2 regions of the Dorea sp. AM13-35 genome follow, and region 2 is predicted to be linked to the other one. Evidence: riboswitches for the same ligand, from Rfam matches in the RefSeq annotation. Region 2 holds a riboswitch; the other holds the start of a gene.
What was found. Region 2 has a riboswitch for glycine ahead of DW152_RS09290 (GrdX family protein). Riboswitches for the same ligand answer to the same signal wherever they lie in the genome.

Region 1 (3,744 bases), on a different contig from region 2:
TCGTCCAGGAAGCTTTCTCATCATACTTTCCACGCATGTCATGAAGCCGAGATATGGTCCGCCAAATGCAATTGGAAGTCCGAGTGGCTGTCCGTCGCCAACTGCAACATCTGCGCCATACTCTCTTGGTGTCTTCAATGCTCCAAGAGAAATCGGATTCACACTCATAACGTATTTAGCGCCTGCCTCGTGTGCCACTTCGCCGATTGTCTGGGCATCTTCCAAATTTCCATAATAATTTGGATGCTGAATCAGCACACATGCTGCCTGTTTATCAATATGTTCTTTCAGATAAGCAATATCTGTCACTCCGTCTTTTTCCGGAATTACTTCGATTTCTAATTCGTTACCGAAGCAATATGTTTTAATAACTTCTAACACACTTGGCATTACTGTTGCTGAAACAAATGCTTTCTTACGTTTTCTGTCAGCACACATTGCAACCGCCTCTGCTGCTGCCGTAGCTCCGTCATAAACAGATGCATTGGATACATCCATTCCTGTAAGATCTGCCATCATTGTCTGATACTCAAAGATGGACTGCAGGATTCCCTGACTGATCTCTGCCTGATACGGTGTATATGCAGTCTGTAAATTTTCTTTTGAAATGACATTGTTTACCATAGCCGGAATATAGTGTCTGTATGCGCCTGCACCACGGAAGATTGTCGGAAATACTTTATTTTTCTTTGCGATTTCTTTCATCTTTTTCAGAACTTCCATCTCTGGCATTCCTTCCGGAATATCTAAGCCGCCCTTGATCTTAACCTGCTCCGGGATGTGGCGGAATAAATCATCGATGCTCTCATATCCGATTTCATTCAGCATCGCTTTTCGCTCATCTAATGTGTTTGGAACATAACTACCCATGTTCTTTATCCACCGCCTTTCTTCACATTCTTATGTATTAAGCCTCTTCGCTTTCTACAAATGCTTTGTATGCGTCAGCATCTAACAGTTCTTCTGTCTCTTTTACTTCACCAACTTTTACAAACCATGCATCATAAGGTGTTTCGTTGATAGATTCCGGAGCATCTAACAGCTCTTCATTGATCTCTGTTACAACACCTGAAACCGGTGAGAATACATCAGATACTGCTTTTACAGACTCAACATCTGCGAATGCTTCTCCGACTGTTACTTCATCTCCAACTTCCGGAAGGTTTATAAATACAAGATCTCCTAATTCAGACTGTGCATAATCTGTTAATCCGATCACTCTTACGTCTCCATCCTCTTTTATCCACTCGTGTGATTTTGAATACTTTAATTCTGCTCTTAATTCCATTGTTTTAATCTCCTTTTCTTTTATGATATAATATGCCCCTGTTTTTGATACCCTCGGTTTCAGACCTTTTCCCTGGCATCCTTATATTTATTTTGCTCTCTTATAGAACGGAAGTGCTACAACTTCTACATCAATCATACGTCCTCTGACATCTACCTGTAATTTTGTTCCTACATCTGTATAGGCAGTTTCCAGTAATGCCATTCCGACAGCCTTGTCAATGAAAGGACCTTTTGTACCGGATGTTGTATGTCCGATCACTTTGCCGTCTGCATATACATCCTGATGTTCACGGATGATTCCTCTTCCAATAACTTCCAGACCTACTCTCTTTCTCGTTAGTTCTGCATGTTCTTCCAGAGCTTTCTTACCGATGAAGTCATCTTTTTTCATCTTCACTGCGAATCCAAGTCCTGTCTCCAGCGGTGAAACATCATCATCCATCTCGTGACCGTAAAGTGGCATTGCTGCTTCCATACGAAGTGTATCTCTTGCTCCAAGACCACACGGGATAAGTCCTTCTTCTTTTCCATTTTCAAGAAGTGTATCCCACATCTTCTCTGCATACTCGCTTGGCAGATATAATTCTACTCCATCCTCACCTGTGTATCCTGTCTTGGAAATGATACATGGGATTCCGGCTACTTCTGTGTCGAATACTGCATGGTAGTATTTCTGAGGAATGTTCTCTTCTGCTGTCAGCTTTCTTAAGATATCCATTGCTTTTGGTCCCTGCAGTGCAAGCTGTGCATACTGAGCAGATACGTCTGTAAATTTGACTTCTCCAAACTGATGATTTAACATCCACTGATAATCTTTATCTTTGTTTGCTGCATTGACAACAATAAAGTAATGATCATCGGAATGTTTGTAAACAATCAGATCGTCTACTGTTCCGCCATGTTCATTACACATCGGACTGTATCTTGCCTGTCCATCCACCATATTGTCAAAGTTATTTGTCAGTATCATCTGGATATTTGCAAGTGCATCCTTTCCTTCGCATAAAACTTCTCCCATATGAGATACATCAAATAGTCCTGCCTGAGTACGAACAGCCATATGTTCTTTGATTACACCTGCTTCATACTGTACCGGAAGAAGGTAACCTCCAAATGGTACGATCTTACCTCCTGCCTTCACATGTGCATCATAGAGTGGCGTTTTTAATTCCATGATAAAAATCCTCCTTTTTTCTCATCATGAACTGCTCTGTCAGCGGGTCTTGTTCCGTTAAAAGTTTGTCGGAGCAAAAAAATAAGAGACATGTCCTATTTCAGGACTTCCTGCCTCCCTGTCTGCTTTCTTTCAGAGCTTCGTCCGAACCCAATTCTTCTGCCTGAGAGTTTCGAATTACTTCTTGCCCCTTCGGCGCTATTACTTATTGCTAATAATCTCTCTTAGGTTCATCACCCGATCACTTTTCTTTTATTTTGACAGGCTTATTGTAACAGCCCTTGAATTATCTGTCAATAATTGTTTATTTTTTAACTTTTCTGTTATTTATAGGCAATTGCAACAGTCATTATAGTTATTATCTATAAAAAAGAAAGATACATTTTCACTTTTTTGTAGAAAATGTATCTTTCTTTATTTCCATTGTATTTTATTGTACTATTATCTGCGTATTTTCATACTTCTAAAGTGCACTTATGCAAGCTGTTCAGCCAGTACTTCTTTCGCTTTTGTGAGTGCATCATTCATGCCTTCCGGCTTCTTGCCCCCAGCTTGGGCCATATTCGGGCGGCCACCACCACCACCGCCAACGCATGATGCACAAGCCTTGATCAGATTACCTGCATGTGCGCCTTTATCAATTGCTCCTTTGGTAGCCATAGCCATCAGGCTGACTTTACCATCTGTAGCCGATACAAGCACGACAACACCTTCGCCAAGCTTGTCTTTTAACTGGTCACCAAGATCACGGAGTCCGTTCATATCCACGCCATCTACCTTTGCGGCGAGCAGTTTCACACCGACAACTTCTGTCACCTGATTCATCACATCACCTATAGCATCTTTGGCAAGCTTGCCCTTCAGGCTCTCCACTTCGCTCTTCAATGCCTTATTCTCAGCCTGCAGATGACTGATCTTCTCTTCCATATTATCCGGAGTTGTCTTCAACATCTTCGCAGCTTCGTGAAGCTTCTGCTCCTGTTCCTCGTAATAATCCATCAGTCCTTTGGAAGTCAGTGCTTCAATACGGCGCACACCGGCTGCGACACCGGACTCGGAAAGGATCTTAAATGCCATGATATCACCGGTATTTGCCACATGTGTACCACCACAGAACTCAATAGAGAAATCTCCCATGCTGACAACACGTACAATATCTCCGTATTTTTCACCAAACAGAGCCGCTGCTCCTGTCTTTTTTGCTTCCTCGATCGGCATGTTGCGCACAACAACCGGAAGATGATTACGAATTTCTCTGTTGACGATTGCCTCTACTTCTT
Region 2 (3,744 bases):
TGTTCTTCTTCGCATTTTCAACAATTATTGGCTGGTATTTCTTTGGACAGGCAAATATTAAGTATCTGTTTGGACCAAAAGCTGTAAAAGTATATTCCGTATTAGTTGCTGTGTGCGTAGTGCTTGGATCACTTGCACAGGTAGATCTCGTATGGAATATGGCAGACTGCTTCAACTCCATGATGGTAATTCCGAACTTTATCGGTCTGATTGTTCTGAGCGGTACGATTAAGAAGTTGCATGATGATTACTATCAGAACTTTAAAAAGAATAAATAGATATTATCTATAAGTGGATGAAATGCAGGACAATCATAAATGTTGTTTTTTATAGACGTTTTAATAAATATTATAAAATCGACTAATAAATATAACAAAAATCAGGAATGGAAATTGTGCATACTCACTAAAATAATATTAATTAGTATAATGGGTTGCAAAAAAAGTTACAATAAGTTATTATAGATACAGGCAATAAATAATATAAAAAATGTCTATGAAAATTGTGTAATGATTTTCTATGAAAAGAATATTCGTGGGATGATGTTTTCCAAGAGAGAGTTGAACGGATCAGCCGCCGAAGAGGCAAGCCGGACATACATGGTGGGTATGCAAAAAGGTGAAACTTTCAGGCAAAAGGACTGGAAAATGTACCACATTCTGAATCTTGTGCTGTGTGATAAAGCTTATCGATGATTTCAATTTATCAGGGCAAAAGACAGGAAGGACGCCGTAGATATAATGGTATATCTGGACGTCCTTTTTTATTTGGAATACCGATGACTTTTATTGTATTTATCGATTGCCGAGGCAACAGGCCGGAAAGGAGGATACGGTTCAGGATGAACAGGGGGAAATATATAGTCTTGACCAATAATCCACTGGTCTTCGATAAGCTTGAGAAGACGCACGAAGTAATATATCTGGAAACTACTTATGAAGGACTTCTCCGGGAAGTCAGAGACAGAATACATGACGGACATTTACTTCTGACGCATCCGTTATCCGGAAGCGTGAAGCCAAATGAGACACCATACAAATCGGTTTTGATTTCAGCTGGAAAGGAGGAAGTGGACAGAAGGTCGCTTACGATTATAGAAAATGCAATCGATGCATGCCATAAATTCCAAGATAAGACTGGACGATATGGAGAAAGCGTACTGGAAGATTTTCAGTTGATTGACTGGACTCTGCTGGAAAGCGGCCTGGCATCAGCAGATGCCTGGTAAGTCATTGAGTGAGGTTGTCGAGCGTTGCAGCTTAAACAATATAATTTTTTTAAGGAGGGAACTTAAAGTGAGATTAGAAATGGGACACATTTACATCAAGGATATTCAGTTTGCATCTGAGTCAAAGATTGAAGACGGAATCCTTTATGTATCCGAAGAAGCCGTTAAGGCAGTAGCTCTTGAGGACGAAAAGATTAAGAGCGTATCATTTGACATTGCAAAACCGGGTGAGTCTGTAAGAATCACACCTGTTAAAGATGTTATCGAACCTAGAGTTAAAGTTGAAGGAAGAGGAGGAATCTTCCCGGGAGTTATCTCTAAAGTAGACACAGTTGGAGAAGGAAAGACTTACGCATTAAAAGGAATGGCTGTTGTTACAGCTGGTAAGATCGTGGGATTCCAGGAAGGTATCATTGATATGACAGGTCCTGGAGCAGATTACACACCATTCTCCAAGACATTAAACCTGGTTATGGTATGTGAGCCAATTGACAATATCAAACAGCATGAATACGAAAAAGCAGTTCGTTTCGCTGGATTCAGAGTTGCAACTTACATTGGTGAGTTAGCACGTGATCTGACACCGGATGAGACAAAAGTTTACGAGACATGTACAATTAAAGAAGGAATGGAAAAATATCCGGATCTGCCGAGAGTTGCATATGTACAGATGCTTCAGAGCCAGGGACTTCTTCATGACACATATGTATATGGTGTAGATGCTAAGAAAATCGTTCCTACAATTTTAAGCCCTACAGAGATCATGGACGGAGCAATTGTTTCCGGTAACTGTGTATCTGCATGTGATAAGAACCCTACATATGTTCATCTGAACAACCCGGTTGTACATGACTTATTTGAACAGCACGGAAAAACATTAAACTTTGTTTGCCAGATTATCACAAACGAGAACGTATATCTTGCTGATAAACAGCGTTCTTCTGACTGGACAGCAAAACTTTGCAAGATGTTAGACCTGGATGGAGTTATTGTATCTCAGGAAGGATTCGGTAACCCGGATACAGACCTTATCATGAATTGTAAGAAGATTGAAGCAGAAGGCGTTAAGACTGTAATCATCACAGACGAGTATGCCGGACGTGATGGAAAATCTCAGTCACTTGCTGATGCTGATCAGGCTGCTGATGCAGTAGTAACAGGCGGAAATGCAAACCAGGTAGTTATCCTGCCGAAACTTGACAAAGTAATTGGAACTCTTGACTATGTAACAAAGATTGCTGGTGCAAGTGAAGAGACACTGCGCGAGGACGGATCTCTTGAAGTTGAGCTTCAGGTTCTGACAGGCGCAACAAACGAAACTGGTTTCAATAAACTGAGTGCAAGATAAGGAATGGAGGATATAGAATAATGGCTAAATTAAAAGTTGTTCATTACATCAATCAGTTCTTTGCACAGATTGGTGGAGAAGAAAAAGCAGATTACCCGGTTGAACTGCGTGTTGGCGAAGTTGTTGGACCAGGTATGGCATTAACACAGAATTTTAAAGATGAAGCAGAGATCATTGCAACAATCGTATGTGGTGACTCTTATTTCAACGAGAATCTTGAAAAAGCAAAAGCAGAGATTCTTGAGATGGTTAAAGAACAGGCTCCGGACATCTTTATTGCAGGACCGGCTTTCAACGCTGGACGTTACGGAGTTGCCTGCGGTACTATCGCAGCAGCAGTTCAGGAAGAACTTGGTATTCCTTCCCTGACTGGTATGTATGTAGAGAACCCAGGTGCTGATATGTTTAAAAACCAGGTATACATGGTCTCTACAAAGAACAGTGCAGCAGGTATGAGAGACGCTGTTAAGAAGATGGCTCCTCTGGCTGTTAAACTTGGAAAAGGTGAGAAAATCGGTTCTTCTGCAGAAGAAGGATATATGCCGAACGGTATTCGTGTAAACTTCTTTGAAAAAGAAAGAGGATCTCAGAGAGCTGTTAAGATGCTCATTAAGAAACTGGCTGGAAAACCTTTCGAGACAGAGTTCCCAATGCCAGACTTCGACAGAGTTGATCCGAATCCGGCTGTAAAAGACCTTGCACATGCTAAGATCGCATTAGTTACTTCCGGTGGTATCGTTCCGAAGGGAAATCCGGATCACATCGAAAGTTCAAGTGCTTCCCACTATGGTGAGTATGATATTACAGGGGTTACGGATCTGACAGAAGACACATATGAGACAGCTCATGGTGGATACGATCCAGTATACGCAAATGAAGACGCTGACCGTGTACTTCCTGTTGACGTTCTTCGTGATATGGAAAAAGAAGGAATTATCGGTGAGTTACATCACTTATTCTATACTACAACAGGAAATGGTACTGCTGTTGCATCTGCAAAAGCATTTGCTGATGAATTCTCCAAGAAACTGGTAGCTGATGGGGTAGATGCAGTAATCCTCACATCTACTTGAGGTACCTGTACACGTTGCGGTGCAACGATGGTAAAAGAAATTGAGAGAGCAGGAATTCCGGTAGTACATATCTGTACAGTAACACCAATTTCCAT

Region 1: another riboswitch for glycine. It lies ahead of gcvT (glycine cleavage system aminomethyltransferase GcvT); the one in region 2 lies ahead of DW152_RS09290 (GrdX family protein).

Annotation. Positions count from the first base shown of each region.
Region 1 is NZ_QUCZ01000008.1:59,359-63,102, forward strand. Features, by position in the region: gene gcvPA (aminomethyl-transferring glycine dehydrogenase subunit GcvPA) at 1-870, opposite strand, end outside; gene gcvH (glycine cleavage system protein GcvH) at 908-1,288, opposite strand; gene gcvT (glycine cleavage system aminomethyltransferase GcvT) at 1,376-2,464, opposite strand; glycine riboswitch at 2,606-2,701, opposite strand; gene alaS (alanine--tRNA ligase) at 2,939-3,744, opposite strand, start outside.
Region 2 is NZ_QUCZ01000007.1:140,264-144,007, forward strand. Features, by position in the region: gene DW152_RS09285 (alanine/glycine:cation symporter family protein) at 1-278, shown strand, start outside; glycine riboswitch at 541-653, shown strand; gene DW152_RS09290 (GrdX family protein) at 842-1,228, shown strand; gene DW152_RS09295 (glycine/sarcosine/betaine reductase component B subunit) at 1,296-2,576, shown strand; gene grdB (glycine reductase complex selenoprotein B) at 2,597-3,744, shown strand, end outside.